DNA from 4 places in the Shewanella sp. GutCb genome. Region 1 is predicted to be linked to each of the others. Evidence: predicted binding sites of a transcription regulator. Region 1 holds the regulator's gene; each other region holds the start of a gene.
The links. The regulator sigma-54, encoded in region 1, starts transcription at its own class of promoters, with help from an activator protein. The targets are predictions, from matches to a motif close to GTTGGCACGNNNNTNGNNT.
Positions count from the first base shown of each region.

Region 1 (4,219 bases):
ACTGCTTGTATATCGGTAATCTCTAGCGACTTACGGACTTGAGTCCGTCGAGATAGTTGCACTTTTAGGTTTGTTTTTACCGCAGTTTATACATTATTTTGGCGAGGTGGGACGATACGGAGGCAATGCAGTTTAATTATTCTCCACAAATAGCCTATAACACGGCAACAATAGCTTAGGAACACTGGTTTAAGTGTTTCTAAGCTATTCCTACAAGAGTGTGTAAGCGTTTCTCTTTGCTCATGTCTTGTACTTCTTGAACATCAAAAAATGCGTAAAAACTAAGCTCGACAGATCAGAGACCTCTCACTATTGAGTGATTAAGTCATATAACTCAGATTCACTCTTACTTTTTCTCAACTGCTTCACGATCGCTTTGTCGTTAAGCTTTTCTGCCATTGAAGACAGCGTCGCGAGATGTTGCTCACATTGATCTGCGGGCACTAACAGGGCAAATAATATATCAACCGGTTGCTTATCTATCGAGTCAAAAGATATCGGTGTTTCACATTTGATTAATATGCCCAATGGATGGTCAATATTAGCCAATCTCCCGTGAGGGATTGCTATACCGTTGCCTATACCTGTGCTACCCATTTTTTCGCGAGCCAACAGGCTTTCGAAAATCTCTTGTGAAGAAAGGGTAGGGTACTGGGCAGCGGCAATATCGCTGATGAGTTCCAGTACTTTTTTCTTACTGCCCGGAGTGGCACAGGTAGTGCATTCCGGCTGCAGGATGGTACATAGTTCCATCGTTAGTGTTTGGTCAGCTTCTCTTTGTGTTTAATAACCTGACGATCTAATTTGTCGATCAGGGAGTCGATTGCGGCGTACATGTCCGCATGTTCCGAAGTGGCAAAAACTTCACCTTTTTTCAGGTGAATTCGTGCTTCGGCAATCTGTTGCATTTTTTCAACATTCAATATGACGTGCACATTATTGATCTGATCGAAATGACGTTCAAGCTTTGTAAATTTTTCTTCAACATAACTGCGCAGTGACGCAGTGATTTCAATGTGATGCCCAGTAAGGTTAATTTGCATAGAAAGATTCCTCCAAGTGTCTAATTTTAGTTATAAACTCTTGCGTTGGTTTGAGGGCGGGATCATCATTGCTTCGCGGTATTTCGCGATGGTACGTCGAGCAACTTTAATCCCCTGTTCTGCCAACAGTTGCGCCATTTTGCTATCGCTTAATGGTTTCTGTTGGTTTTCAGCTGCGACTAACTTCTTAATAAACGCTCTAATTGCTGTTGATGAGCACTCTCCACCGTCGTCGGTTCCGACATGACTAGAGAAGAAATACTTTAACTCGAAAATACCTCTAGGGGTATGCATATACTTTTGTGTGGTCACCCTTGAGATAGTGGATTCATGCATCTCTACGGCTTCAGCAATGTCGTTGAGTACCATAGGTTTCATGGCTTCATCACCATATTCGAAAAATCCCTGTTGGAACTTCACAATACAGTTGGAGACTTTTAGGAGGGTCTCATTACGACTCTCAATGCTTTTAATAAACCATTTAGCTTCTTGTAAGTGACTACGAATAAATTGGCCATCTGCTTGATTTTTTTGGCTACGAGCCATCGAAGCATAGTGTTGATTGACGTTGATTTTTGGCATGTAGTCGGGGTTGAGTTCAACCACCCAACGGCCTTTCTTTTTTGTCACTGAAACGTCGGGGATCACATATTCGTCTTTACTTCGCGTGACTGCCAGGCCCGGTCTTGGGTTCAAGGTTTGAATAAGCGTGATAGCATCACGCAGGTCATCCTCTTTGAGCTTAGTCTTACGCATCAATTGCCTAAAATCACGTCCAGCAATCAAATCTAAGTAATCTTTAATGAGCAGGCGAGCATTGTCTATATGGGGTGTTGTTTCTGCATATTGAGCTAATTGGATAAGCAGACATTCACTGAGATCTCTGGCTGCGACGCCGATAGGGTCGAAATGCTGCACGCGTTTGAGTACGGCTTCCACTTCGTCTATCTCGATCTCTGGATCGCCCATTGCTTCAAGAATATCTTCACAATTCTGAGTAAGGTAACCTCGCTCATCAACCGCATCAATAATGGCGGTGGCAATCGCTAGGTCATTATCAGAAAAAGGCGTTAGATTTTTCTGCCATTCAAGATGTTCGTATAAACCTTCAGTGGTTTCGCCTTGGAATGGCATATCATCATCGCGCATTCCGCCGGAGCTTGAATTCGAAGACACGGTATAGACTTCATCCCAAGTAGTATCCATTGGGAGTTCATCTGGCATTGAATCTTGCGTTAATGCATCAGAGGTGTCTACCGCAGCGCTATCCTGCTGTGGATCAACATCTGTGTTACTGCTGTATTCATTGTCGCTATCCGACTCTGAATAGCTGTCAGAGTCACTGGTGGTTCTATCTTCGTTGCTGATAGGCTCGCCATCGGATTGCTCTTCATCTAATTCAAGCAGTGGATTAGAGTCTAATGCTTGCTGGATCTCTTGCTGCAGCTCTAAAGAGGACAATTGCAAAAGGCGAATAGCCTGCTGTAATTGTGGAGTCATAGTTAGCTGCTGACCCATTTTGAGCTGGAGTGACGCTTTCATCTTACCGCTATTCCCTACACTGTAATTAAACGTTGAAGCTCGGTGATTTGACGAAGAGAGCTTAAAGAGTCAACACTTTGATTGTATTCATATACTTAGCTAATGCTATACAATTAAACCCGCATACTGTGGGTTAACTATAGCCTGAATTGTTCACCTAAGTACACTGCTCGAACCTGCTGATTATCTAATATCTCGGCAGGTGTGCCTTCTGCAATCAAATTTCCGTGACTTACGATATAGGCATGTTCACAAACGTCCAATGTTTCACGCACATTGTGGTCTGTGATCAACACCCCTAAGCCACGGCTTTTTAACTGTTCAATAATCTTTTTAATATCGATAACCGATATTGGATCAACGCCGGCAAAAGGTTCATCGAGTAGAATAAACTTTGGGTTGGCTGCCAGTGCTCGAGCAATTTCAACTCTGCGGCGTTCACCACCTGATAACGCCATGCCTTGGCTATCGCGGATATGGGTGATGTGAAACTCTTCGAGTAGGTGTTCAAGTTGCTCTTCACGCTGCTCGTTATTGATATCTTTGCGAGTCTGTAATACTGCCATGATATTGTCACGCACTGAGAGCTTTCTAAAGATGCTTGCCTCTTGTGGCAAGTAGCCAATGCCTTTACGTGCTCGGAGATGCATTGGGTCTAAGGTTAAATCATCGTCATCGATTAAGATCTGACCCTTGTCGCTCTGAACTAAACCAACAACCATATAAAATGTTGTGGTTTTACCTGCACCATTAGGACCCAATAACCCAACAATTTGCCCTGTTTTGACCGTTAAACTCACATCTTGAACAACGGCTCGGCTCTTATAACTTTTCGCTAAATTGCGTACGGTCAGCGTTTTTTGGGTCATTGCTGTTCCTGCTTTTTAATGGGTGCGGCTGGGGTTTCAGGCGTCTCTTCTTGATAAGCTTCAGGCTGAATGATAGTGATCACGCGATCATTACCTTTACCTGTACTTTCTGCGACTAATTTTTGTAGTCCGATATTGTACTTGATGCGGTTACCCGTGACTTGGCTGCCCTCTTGCTCCAAGGTTGCATTACCTAACAAGGTTAAGGTTCTTGTTGCCAACTCATAACGGATCTCTTTCGCACTTGCCATCGCCGGGCGGCCATCTTCCATCATTTGGGTATATGTCGCAGGATTACCCGTAGCCACGAGTATTTTTCCTGAGCTCGCTTCTTTAGAGAACACCCGTAATTCATCAGCCTTCATTTTAATTGAACCCTGAGTTACTTCTACAGGACCAAAAAAGATCACCTGATTATTTTTTATATCAGCTTCTTGGCTGGCAGCAGCAATTTTAACTTCTTGCTTTAAGTCATCGACTTGCGCGTAGCTACTAATGCTAAGCAGACACAACAGACCTGCAAGTATTGATTGATTGTATTTCATAACTTCCTTCTACTCCGCTATTGGGTTGCTAGCATGAGTGAGTATATTTGTTTTTTGAATCGCTTACTTAACATCGTAGATCCCTTCGACTTGACTGATCAACTTTACACTTTGGGCGTTAAGATCAGCATAAAGGCCTGTTCCCTGAATCACAAACTCATTGCCAGTGACGTAAATGATTTCATCAGAGGTCATAACCATCGTCTCTAGATCAAGCTCT
Region 1 is NZ_PJBL01000020.1:48,255-52,473, forward strand. Features, by position in the region: gene ptsN (PTS IIA-like nitrogen regulatory protein PtsN) at 310-753, opposite strand; gene hpf (ribosome hibernation promoting factor) at 756-1,043, opposite strand; gene CXF86_RS12065 (RNA polymerase factor sigma-54) at 1,074-2,585, opposite strand; gene lptB (LPS export ABC transporter ATP-binding protein) at 2,723-3,454, opposite strand; gene lptA (lipopolysaccharide transport periplasmic protein LptA) at 3,451-3,999, opposite strand; gene lptC (LPS export ABC transporter periplasmic protein LptC) at 4,063-4,219, opposite strand, start outside.

Region 2 (4,219 bases), on a different contig from region 1:
TCAGTCTTTCCCTGTCATTTGTGCTGAACTAGGCAGTGAAGCAGCAGACAAGCCTTGTGTGCTGTTTGTCGGAGGTGTACATGGAGTTGAAAGAATTGGCACTCAAGTGATCCTCGCTTTACTCGAAAGCCTATTAGCCAGGCTGGAGTGGGATAGTCAGTTACAAATTCTGTTAACAAAAATTAGAATTGCATTTGTGCCTATCGTTAATCCAATAGGCTTGCTAAATGGCACTCGGTGCAATGGTCAGCAAGTTGATTTAATGCGTAACGCGCCAATTGATGCGACAACGAAAGTGACCTTTTTAGTGGGGGGGCAAAGAGTGACTCCGCTATTACCCTGGTATCGAGGCAAAAAAGGGGTGGAGCCGGAAACCGCCGCCTTAATCAACTATGTAGAATTATTGCGATCAAATGCTTCTAGTGTTATTTCACTGGATGCACACTCAGGATTTGGACTATCAGATCATATTTGGTTTCCGTTTGCAGGGTCTCATCAACCGATAAAGAGTCTAGGCCAAATTTACCATTTAAAGCAGCTTTATAAAGCAAGCTTCCCGCACCATAATCATTATCAGTTCTCCCCCCAGAGCCTTATTTATCGTACTCATGGTGATATATGGGATTATTTGGCAATGAAGCAAAATGACGCGCCGTTGTTGCCTTTGACATTGGAGATGGGCTCTTGGGCATGGGTAAAGAAAAACCCACGACAGCTATTCAATTTTGCCGGTTTATTTAACCCTCAAAAGCAACATCGACATGTTAGAACGTTGCGAAAACACACTGTATTGATGCAGTTTCTAATGGACTTAGCGGCGAGCCGAGCTATAGAGGACATGAGTTGTGAGTTATTAACTCGTCAATACGCTGCTGCAATGCAAGACTGGTATGACTAAAGATAACTATAAAAGACAGCAGGCCTAAAAGTTAATTAAGGACGGACTATGCAAAGCTGGGTACTCATTAGGGGCTTGATGCGAGATAAGCGTCATTGGCGAGAATTTGAAGATGATTTAACGGTGCAAGTGGCAGCAAATAAAATTGATGTTATCGCGCTCGATACGTTAGGCAATGGGACATTGAGTGATTGCACCAGCCCGCTAACCATAACGGCATACGCTAAGGCATTAGTTAAACAACTAACAGGCAATGACAACTGTCTTATAGGGCTTTCTATGGGCGCAATGATCGCGCTTGAAATGGCTCGCTTAGCGCCACAAAAAGTAAGCAAGGTGGTTGTTATCAACGCAAGTGCGGCTAACTTATCTCCTTGGTATGCAAGGTTTAATCTAAAAGCCATCGTTACTGCCTATCTGGGGCGAGTTAAGCAGGGGGCGGTGCATTGGTTAGAGTGCACAGCGCTTAAACTCTCGAGTGAGCGTTATGGTGACAATCAAGCGATGTGTGAGCATTGGAGTGAACTCAGATTAGATTATCGAAGCAAGATGCATAATGTCGTTCGGCAAATATGGGCCTGTGCTAACTTTCAAACCCCTGATAATTTACAGCAGCCCATTTTTGTTTTCAATGGCAGCTCTGATAGGCTAGTTAATCCCAGTTGTAGTGTACAACTGTCACTTTATTATAAAACTGAACTGATTGAGTTTGAAGCGGCGGGACATGATATTAGTTTAGATTGTCCAGCTGCGCTAATTGCGCAGCTGGAAAAAGTGCTTTTGTCATCGGCTTAAGCTTTTGCTACCACGGTTTGACCTATAGGGGTTAAGCTCAAAATGGCGAGCTTTAAATGCTGTATTGCAAACGGAATACCAATAATGGTAACGGCGCATGCAAAAGCGTGAACGATATGACCAATCGCAAGCCAGATACCAAACAATAAAAACCAAACAATATTGCCCAGCATACCAAAAGCACCCGTGCCTAAATCTTCCACCCCTGTGATTGAGCGGCGACTTATAGAGTCTTGACCGAATGGCCAAAAAGTCATCTCACCGATAACGAAACAAGCTCGTCCGAATGGGATCCCAATAATGGTAATAAAGCACAAAAGGCCGGCTAACCACCACGCTAGCCCCATTACAAAACCGCCCAACACAAACCAAGCTATATTAAACACTAAGCGTAAAACTGCCATGAAAGATCCCTCACTATAAAAATATACTGCCCTGTGGGCACTGCTATATTGTATAAAGCAATTATCACGCCATGTGTTGGTGGGTTGTTTTATATGCTGTTTGGGGGTTTATGAATGTTTTCGAATAACGGAATAGACCAAAAGTTAGTGATTTTTTTACATCGAGGTCAAAACTGCACTAAGTAAAGCGTTACAATAGTCACTCATTACATTAAGAGAATTTGCTGTGTTTACTCACACTCCAGTTGATAGTATCGACTTTAATGGTTGCCGTGTTTTTGTAAAAAGAGATGATCTGTTACATAAAGATTTCTCTGGTAATAAGGCACGTAAATTTGCTTACTTTCTACATAACGACTTCCCTGGTATCACCCGATTAGTCGGTTATGGTTCTCCTGTTGCAAACTCGCTTTATTCAATGTCAGCTTTAGCTAAATTAAAAGGCTGGCAACTTGATTTTTATACTGATCATATTGCAGCGCAAGTTTTAGCATCGTCAAAGGGAAATTATGCAGCGGCTGTCGAGAATGGCGCAAACGTCATCGATCTCTCTTTGGTTGCTGATAGGAAGGGTAGAGGCTGTAAAGAGTATATCGAGCAAGATGTGCTACCAAATGATAGTAAGGCTTTGTTTGTTCCTGAGGGAGGCCGTTGTCTTTATGCTCGGGAAGGGGTACACCAACTTGCAAAAGAGATTGTCAATTGGTTCGCGTCTAGTCAGCTAGATGAATTGACTGTTTTTCTTCCGTCTGGAACCGGCACTACTGCGGTATTCTTAAATGAATATTTTGTACTTAATAATAACAACATAAAAGTAATGACATGTGCTTGTGTAGGAGATGAAGACTACCTTAACCAGCAGTTTTCTGAGCTAATCAATGACACTTCATTTCACCCAGAGATAATAAGCACAGCTAAAAAATATCATTTCGGAAAGCTATATAAAATCTTTTATGACATTTGGCGTAAAGTGGGTGAGCAGGGGATTGAGTTTGAATTACTGTATGATCCTAAGGGTTGGATGTGTGTAGAGCAGTATTTATCCGAATATCCAGATGCAGCGATTATCTACATTCATCAAGGTGGTTTATTAGGAAATGAGACGATGTTGCCACGTTACCAACGTAAATATACGGCAGTATTGTGAGCTTAGGATTGTTTCTTTTTTTCTGGGGGGAGGAATTTCCATTTGGTTAGGCTAGATACCTGAGCAGAGGTAAAGCCTAAACCAAATGAAGATGACTAAATAGCTGAATATGTTTCAGTCCTATTCGTTTGCCTATGAAGACAAACTATCGATACGAGTGAGAGGAGTTGTATCGAAAAGTCGGTTTTACTTACTTGAAGACAATAACCAATTCATAAATTTAAGCGCTTCAGTGCGCTTTGAAAAAGTCTGTCTGTTTTTGCCTTGACTGTCTGTGAAGGCGATTGAAGATTTGTTGACTGAAATTGAATCTACTGGAAAGTTGACTGTAATTTCGTGTCCATTTACTAGGTATGACATATGGTCACACTCCTTTTATTAACGCTACCAAGTTGGTAGTGATTTATAACAATAAGATATCCTTAGCATTTTTGCGAAAGATGAATTTAAGTTCAATTCGAGAGTACTCATCTTTTTATGCTTATACAAGTGACTTGTAGTCAGTTTTGTTAACGAATGTGTTGTTTATGTCGCAAAAACAAAACTAATCTCAAGCTGAACCAAGTAAAGCATAAAGATATGACAGTAAAATGACTGTCTATTAAGATGATTGAACCAGTTGTGATAACGCTTATGTGGGGATCAAACGACGAATCGTGGATGTTTACAGAAGGCGGTGAAAGTATATCAAAAAAGGGTATATCTCTAAAAACTGACTGGATTATATCGAGTAAATGAATCTTGTCAACAAATAAAATTAAAACGCTTGTGTTTAAGATAGTTTATTATTAAGTGTTAACAATACGTTAATCAGTGCTAGGTTGACTAATATTTGATTAATCATATTTTGTCGATGTTTATTAAACATCGGTGTATCAAAATGGAGTCTTTCGATGACAAGGATTATTTTCTCTCTACTGTTAGTCATGCTAATGGGCAATATATCCGTGGCATATGGCGCTACAGGGCTAGTGA
Region 2 is NZ_PJBL01000106.1:183,861-188,079, forward strand. Features, by position in the region: gene CXF86_RS22235 (M14 family zinc carboxypeptidase) at 1-898, shown strand, start outside; gene CXF86_RS22240 (alpha/beta fold hydrolase) at 947-1,693, shown strand; gene CXF86_RS22245 (YccF domain-containing protein) at 1,690-2,097, opposite strand; gene CXF86_RS22250 (pyridoxal-phosphate dependent enzyme) at 2,324-3,244, shown strand; gene CXF86_RS22260 (mechanosensitive ion channel family protein) at 4,138-4,219, shown strand, end outside.
Region 2: CXF86_RS22245 (YccF domain-containing protein) is a predicted target of sigma-54. The motif match lies at 2,153-2,171, and genes of this name have one in related genera.

Region 3 (4,219 bases), on a different contig from region 1:
TTTGAATCAGATAGTGCTAACTAAGCAAGTAGTATGCCTAAATGTAGGGATGAGTTTATATTGATCAGTATTGACAATATGGATGCGAAAGATCAACGAAATAAGCGTTAACTACACCTAAATTTAATCTTTTAGATTTAACCGATAAAAAGTAAGTACAAGGCAAATTTTATGTCGAACATTCTTGATTCAGTAAATAAGCGAACGCAATTGGTTGGGCAAAACCGACTTGAGTTATTGTTATTTAAACTTAATGGACGTCAACGATTCGGCATTAACGTATTTAAGGTAAAAGAGGTGCTGCAATGCCCTCCGTTAACAAGCTTACCTAGACTTAACTCTAGTGTGCGTGGCATTGCCCATGTACGCGGCATGACCATTTCAGTGATTGATTTGAGTGCTGCAACAGGCGGCCGCCCAATTGAGAACATTGAGAACAGCTTTATTATCATTTCTGAGTACAACCGCAGTGTGCAGGGGTTCTTAGTCAGTTCGGTTGAACGTATTATTAATATGAACTGGGAAGCGATCATGCCGCCACCACAAGGCGCCGGACGTGGCTCATATTTGACGGCCGTGACAGAGATTGATAATGAGTTAGTGGAGATTTTGGATGTTGAGAAAATCTTAGATGAGATTTCACCCGTCAATACCAACATCAGTAAAGAGTTAGACGAGAAGCTGACAATCGATAGAAATAAGCATTATCACATTATGGTGATAGATGACTCATCGGTGGCCCGTAAACAGATTATTCGAGCGTTAGCCTCGCTTGATCTGCAAATCGATACTGCCAAAGATGGTAAAGAAGCATTAGAAAAGTTACGTGCAATAGCGGCGGAACTCGACGACGTGTCGACTGAAATTCCGTTGATTATTTCAGATATTGAAATGCCTGAAATGGATGGTTATACCCTCACCGCTGAAATACGTGATGATCCTAAGCTTAGAAACATCAAAGTGGTGTTACATACTTCGCTTAGTGGCGTGTTTAATCAGGCGATGGTGCAAAAAGTGGGCGCTAATGACTTTATTGCTAAGTTTAACCCTGATGAGTTAGCCGCCGCGGTAAACAAACATTTAAGTTTATAACGCGTAGGGCTAAGTTCACAGCAAAGCCAGCGGAAACCAAGTCTTGCTTGTGTTTCCGAGATGGCTAATGTATAACCCAGCGATTGTTGTAAAGTTGCGCCTTTTATGCGACTTGTTTTATTGATATTTAGGATACAGAGTGCCGAATAAATCACTTGCTGAAAACGAGTACCATCAGTTCAGACTGTTTTTAGAGCAGCACAGCGGTATTGTGCTCGGTGACAGCAAGCAATATCTTGTGCGCAGTCGATTGGCGCCGCTAATGGGCAAGTATAATCTTCCCTCTTTATCGGATGTTGTAAAGCATTCAATGAAACCCACTGAGCGTCAACTTCGCACTGAAGTTATCGATGCCATGACAACCAACGAAACCCTTTGGTTTCGCGATCGCTATCCTTTCGAGTTGTTGTTTAATTCCATTTTGCCCAATTACAGCCGACTCGGTCGACCGGTAAAAATATGGTCAGCTGCCTGTTCGTCGGGGCAAGAGCCGTATTCTTTAAGTATGACGATTCTGGAATATCAGCAGCGTAAACCTGGAACACTGCCCGGTGGAGCGAGTATATTGGCGACGGATCTCTCGCCGACGATGCTTGAGCGCTGTAAAAAAGCGGAGTATGACAATTTAGCGTTAGCCCGTGGTTTATCAGATGAACGAAAACGTCATTTTTTTGATGCATTGCCATCGGGTAATATGGTGATTAAGAACAATGTGAAGCAATTGGTTAATTTTCGAGCTCACAACTTGCTCGAAAATTATACCTTGCTCGGCAAGTTCGACATTATCTTTTGCCGCAATGTATTGATCTACTTCTCTCCAGAGGCAAAGCGGAAAATATTGCGGCAATTTGCTGCCGCACTGAACCCTAAAGGTATTCTTTTCTTGGGTGCGTCAGAGTCTATTGCCGGTTTGTCTGATGAGTTTGATATGGTGCGCTGTAATCCTGGCATCTATTACCAAAAACGAACTTAAGCTTATTGTTGTGGGTGTTGAAGTGCAATCAACGCATTTTTGACACCCTGTTTATCCGCATCATCCCGCCGCTATAGCGCTACCCTCTAAGTAAATCGTCTATTTTCATTCTTTTAGACTAATTTGGCACACCAATTGCTTTATTCTAGCTATCGAGCTGAGGAGGCAATTTTATGGCGATTAATTTTGATAGTGCATTAGGCGTTCATCAGTACACTTTGGGCGTACGCTCTCAACGTGCAGAGGTCCTATCTTCAAATATTGCCAATGCCGACACACCAAACTATAAAGCCCGCGATGTTGATTTTGCTAAAGCAATGAATTCAGCGCAGTCACGTCAATCGGGCTTGTCCATGACCAAGAGCGATAGCAAGCACTTCGATTTAGCCGCGTTAACGCAGCAAAATGTCGCTTATCGGGTACCGAATCAGCCAGACACCGGTGACGGTAATACAGTAGACATTCAAGAGGAGCAATCAGCCTTCATGAAAAATGCCCTTGAGTATCAAATGTCACTCGGTTTTCTCGACAGCAAGTTTTCAGGCATGAAAAAAGCGATTAGAGGCGAATAATTATGAGTTTATTTAATATTTTTAACGTCGCAGGTTCAGGTATGTCGGCGCAATCGGTCAGACTCAATACCACGGCCAGTAATATTGCCAACGCAGACTCTGTATCTAGCAGTGTGGGTAAGACCTATCGTGCTCGCCATCCTATTTTTGAAGCTGAAATGAACCAAGCTCAACAGCATCAAAGTGCTTCACAAGCCGTTGCCGTTAAGGGAATTGTTGAAAGTGACTTACCGTTAAATAAAGAATACTCGCCAGGTCATCCAATGGCCGATACTGATGGCTTTATCTATAAGCCCAATGTCAATGTGATGGAGGAGATGGCCGACATGATCTCTGCCTCTCGCTCATATCAGATGAATGTACAAGTGACTGAAGCTGCAAAATCGATGCTTCAGCAAACCCTTAGAATTGGTAAATAAACTCAGTGAAAGCTGGAGGTAAATTTTGAGCCTTATTAATCCGCTCAATAACACGCAATCTGCAACAGGCCAGCCACAAAGTGCTAGCACTGTTACGCCGCAAGCTGCGACGCAGACGACGGTACAAAGTAACGCGGCAGCAACGTCGACTCCGACAACGGGTAATCCGTTTTTAGACAGTTTGCGTTTGCCTGCAGAAAATTCAATACCTGAAGCCAATAGTCAGGACTTATCGCAAGAAGATTTCTTCTCGCTGTTGAGTCAACAGTTGTCGATGCAAGATCCGTTTAAGCCAGTCGACAATGATCAAATGATCCAACAGATGGCATCGTTCTCGACCGTTGACGGTATTAGCAAGCTTAACGAAGAGATTGTTAACCTCAATGCGCTAACGACATCAAGCCAAGCCTTGCAAGCGTCAGGTCTGGTTGGGCAAAAAGTACTTATCCCATCGGATACCGGCTATATCTCAGCTGAAGAGCCGGTCATAAAGGGGGTCGTCAGTACGCCTGAAACGATTAAAGACTTAACCGTTCGCGTCGAAGATGAATCTGGTCAGCTGATATCTACTTTTCAAGTGGATGGCAGTGCGGGCGGCAACGTTGAGGTGACTTGGGACGGTATGGGTAAAAATGGCGAGCCTGTTGCTGAAGGGAGTTACACCCTAAAAGTCACGGGTAAAGTTGATGGCAAGAGTGAAGAATTACCCGTTTCAACTTACGCTCACGTCACGAGCGTGTCGTTAGGGACAGCAGCTACCGGCGCTATTTTGAATTTGCGCGGCGTTGGCGGTATTAAGATTAGTGATGTATTAGCGGTGTCAGAATCGTAAACGCACGACAGATATTAATAAGAGAGGCAGATAAACCTCTCCTAAAACGAATTGAACAAGGATAGAGGTGAACTATGTCATTTAACATTGCTCTGAGCGGTATATCTGCTGCGCAAAAAGATCTCAATACAACCGCAAACAATATCGCTAACGTTAACACCACTGGTTTTAAAGAATCACGCGCTGAGTTTGCCGATGTTTACGCGACCTCTATTTTTGCTAATAGCAAAACAACCGTCGGTGGCGGTGTTGCAACCAGCCAGGTGGCGCAGCAGTTCCAGCAAGGTAGCTTACAATTTACCAATAACTCACTTGATATGGCGATTAACGG
Region 3 is NZ_PJBL01000004.1:68,034-72,252, reverse strand. Features, by position in the region: gene CXF86_RS05095 (chemotaxis protein CheV) at 172-1,092, shown strand; gene CXF86_RS05090 (CheR family methyltransferase) at 1,232-2,065, shown strand; gene flgB (flagellar basal body rod protein FlgB) at 2,239-2,637, shown strand; gene flgC (flagellar basal body rod protein FlgC) at 2,640-3,056, shown strand; gene flgD (flagellar hook assembly protein FlgD) at 3,082-3,888, shown strand; gene flgE (flagellar hook protein FlgE) at 3,963-4,219, shown strand, end outside.
Region 3: flgB (flagellar basal body rod protein FlgB) is a predicted target of sigma-54. The motif match lies at 2,188-2,206, and genes of this name have one in related genera.

Region 4 (4,219 bases), on a different contig from region 1:
AACGACATGTGGTGATATCGAACAATTAAAAGTAACGGCTGAAGAGTACCTGCAGCAACATCAACAGTTGTTAGCGTTATGGCAGCGCTCGATGGAGGCATTATCATTGTGGCTAGACGAGCAGGAAGAAGCGCAGTAGAACTGTTAGTTAAAGGCGCAGACATAGAAGATATTTGTTATCAAAGCATTCAGGGTTCCTCATCTCAGCAGATTAAGATGTTTACCCTTACCAAGGCTAAGCGAAGCTGACAGCGGTACACTCATACTATATTCACGAACACGACTATCCCCGTTCTACCTGAATCCTGCATCTTCAAGTAGAATGGTATATAAAGTGAGTGCAGCTAAATAGAGCGGGTACTATTGCTACGAGGATGACTTTAGAGCATCAAGCATCTGAACTGAGTTTAGTCGTGCGGCTAAACTGAAAGCTATGCGACATTGGTAATGATTTTCAATTTTTATAGTATCTCTTCATCTTTTATGAATAAAAGCTTTACAATATCTCAAAGTGCTGTAAAGTACGCCTTGCTCTGGCATACAGAGTTATTAATGAAACATCAAGTAAAAGTAAAGCTTCAGATTCTGCGTTATCGTTGTATCATCTGTGTTTCCCTTAGCTTCATCGTAACATTTAATAATTCAAGCTCTCAGCACATCGCACTTTCGCGATAGATTTATTAATTCTCCACTAAATATAAGGGACATAAAATGTCTAACTCAACTACTGGCATCGTAAAATGGTTTAACGAAGACAAAGGTTTTGGCTTCATTACTCAAGACAATGGCGGCGCTGACGTATTCGTACATTTCCGCGCTATCACTTCAGAGGGTTTCAAGACTCTTGCTGAAGGCCAAAAAGTTTCTTTCGACCTAGAGCAAGGCCAAAAAGGCCCACAAGCAGCTAACGTAGTTGCTATCTAGTCGAAAGTCGACACAAAGAGTTTAATTACTGTTTGAGTCAACTTTAAATAATTGAAGAAAAGTTAAATTTTCTTTAGTTATTAAAAAAAGCGAACCTTTAGGTTCGCTTTTTTGCGTTTAAAAGAAAATAATTCTGTTCTAATCCCCATTAGATTAAATAGGTCGTCAACTCAGCCACATTCACCCATTTTCAAATCAAAGCGCATCGATGAGACTGCAGTGGTTCAATGAAAAGCAGAAGTGAAAACCATGAGCTATTGCTACTGAATACACAGATGCTTAATGCAATTGGTATAATACGTATAAAAAAGCAAATGAGTCAGAATAAAAAGAGGGTTGTGAGCTAGCTTGAAGCTAGTATCGGCTTGGCGGTATGTGTTTAGTCATATGTGTTGATAAACTTTGCTGTAGACGGCAGCCAAAATCTACTCTTGCCTATATTCCACGTTGTCATATAGTCGTCCCAGAATTGACCCTCGAATATTATCCTTACTCTCGGCACCTATTTCTCGTCCTCAAATTACTTGATTTTACTCTGTCTAAATGGACATTATCTGCGATATTTCCTTCTTTATTAGCCTGTCATTGCGACTATTATCGGATTGTCTTTTTGACATTGATAGTGTTTATTTGACACTTTTTTGCATTGTCATATTTACACTCCCATTAGATTTGATTTTGTCATTATCTAATTATTTCAATGAATTAACTTTTTGGCATGGTTAGTGCAATTACTCAAGTAGAAGATTTAATTTATTTAATATTTTAGGGTGTAACTAATGACAATTCATGTGAAAAACAACATTCATTGGGTCGGTCAACGCGATTGGGAAGTGCAAGACTTCCATGGTACTGAATATAAGATGACCAGAGGCACTAGCTATAACAGTTACCTCATCCGTGAAGAGAAGACAGTATTAATCGATACTGTTGATCATCGTTTTAGTCATCAGTTTGTGCAAAATTTAGAGATGGAAATTGATCTTAATACTATCGATTTTATCGTGATGAACCATGCGGAAGAAGATCACTCCGGCGCATTAACCGCATTACTGGAAAAAATCCCCGGCACGCCCATTTATTGCACCGAAGCGGCTGTTGATTCGATTGTAGGTCACTACCACCATCCAGAGTGGAACTTTAAAATTGTTAAAACGGGTGATAGCGTAGATATCGGCAATGGTAAGAAACTCATCTTCATTGAAGCACCTATGCTGCATTGGCCTGACAGTATGATGACTTACATGACCGAGGACGCGGTGTTATTTAGTAACGATGCCTTTGGCCAGCATTACTGCGACGAGCATCTATTTAACGATGAAGTGGACCAGAATGAGCTTAAGGAGCAGTGTCTTCGCTATTACGCAAATATCTTAACTCCATTTAGCAGCCTGGTGACCGCTAAGATCCACGAAGTATTAAGCTTTAATGTACCTGTGGACATGATTGCTACTTCTCACGGTATCGTTTGGCGTGACAACCCTACGCAGATCATTCATCAATACCTTGAGTGGGCTGACAGTTATCAAGAAGATAAGATCACCATCTTTTACGATTCAATGTCGAACAACACACGCATGATGGCTGATGCTATTGCTCAAGGTATCCATGATGTGGACCCTGGCGTGGCGGTAAAAGTCTTTAATGTCTCAAAGCATGATAAGAACGAAATTTTATCGCATACCTTCCGATCAAAGGGTTTATTGGTAGGTTCATCGACAATGAACAATGTGATGATGCCAAAAATTGCAGGCATGCTTGAAGAGATCACCGGCTTAAGATTTAAAGGTAAAAAAGCCGCTGCGTTCGGCAGTTATGGTTGGAGCGGCGGTGCGGTCGATCGTATTCAAACTCGCTTAATGGACGCGGGTTTCGAAACGGCCCTTAGCTTGAAAACTAAGTGGCGTCCAGATGGGAATGCGATGCGAGAATGCCGTGAACATGGCCGTCAAATTGCTAAGCAGTGGGCGTTACATCCATTGGTCGATGCGCCTGCTATAAATCAATTTGCTAAGGCTGTAGCTGTGGATGAGAAAGCTGAAGCTAATAAGCCTGTAGCCAGCTTGTCTGAGCAACCACAGCAAGCAGCGGTTGCCAATAACAAAGATGCTGAGCATGATTCTGATTGCCAATGCATGATTTGTACCGTGTGTAATTGGGTTTACGATCCGGCTATTGGTGAGCCAAACCAAGAAATTGAACCCGGTACTCCTTGGTCTGATGTTCCTGAGTACTTCCTCTGTCCTGAGTGTAACTTGGGAAAAGACGTGTTTATTGCACACAAGGTTTAGTCGACGTATTTGAGGAAGTAGTAATGACAGCACCGATTGTAATCATTGGCAGTGGTTTCGCCGCCTATCAGTTAATAAAGAACATACGCAGGCAAGATGTTAGTTTGCCTATTCAGGTTTTTACCGCTGATGAAGGTGATGAATACAACAAGCCAGATTTAAGCCATGTATTTTCCAAGCAGCAGGATGCAAATGCATTAATCACCTTGTCTGCAGCTGACTTTGCTGCGCAGTATCAGGTTGAATTATTTGCCAACACACGGGTGGAACAAGTTGATACCAAAACGCAATCTCTGTTAGCTAATGGGCAGAGTTATCAATATTCTAAACTAGTCTTTGCAACAGGCGCAACCGCGTTTGTACCGCCAATAAAAGGCGATGCTGCAGTGGATATTGTCACTTTAAACAGTTTATCTGAGTACCGAGCTTCACAGAAAAAGCTAACCACGGCTAATCGCATATTGATAATGGGCGGCGGCTTAATTGGTGCTGAGCTGGCTATGGATCTACAAACGAGCGGCAAAAAGGTGATTGTTGTTGAACCTAATAGTCGATTACTCGCAAATGTAGCACCAGATTTTGTCGCATTGAAGCTTGAACAGCCTTTGCGTGATGGTGGAATGACACTCGAGCTTAACGACTACGTGACGACAATAGAGCAAATTAACGCAAAAGCTGAAGAGGGCAAGCAAGCTATGCTGGTTACCACTAAAGCGGGTAAAGTATTTACTGTCGATTGCGTTATCTCTGCAGCGGGTTTACGACCGAATACCGACTTAGCGCAGCAGGCGGATATTAAGGTTAATCGCGGTATTGTAGTGGATGAAAAGCTACAATCATCTGCCAACAATGTTTACGCCCTTGGTGATTGCGCCGAGATTAACGGCAAGGTCATGGCTTATTTACAACCTATTATTTTGAGTGCCAATGCGCTTGCTAAGCAGTTACTTGGTCAAGTATCACAACTGACATTCCCAGCGATGATGGTGAAAGTGAAAACACCG
Region 4 is NZ_PJBL01000001.1:260,178-264,396, forward strand. Features, by position in the region: gene torS (TMAO reductase system sensor histidine kinase/response regulator TorS) at 1-139, shown strand, start outside; gene CXF86_RS01160 (transcription antiterminator/RNA stability regulator CspE) at 712-924, shown strand; gene norV (anaerobic nitric oxide reductase flavorubredoxin) at 1,704-3,215, shown strand; gene norW (NADH:flavorubredoxin reductase NorW) at 3,239-4,219, shown strand, end outside.
Region 4: norV (anaerobic nitric oxide reductase flavorubredoxin) is a predicted target of sigma-54. The motif match lies at 1,637-1,655, and genes of this name have one in related genera.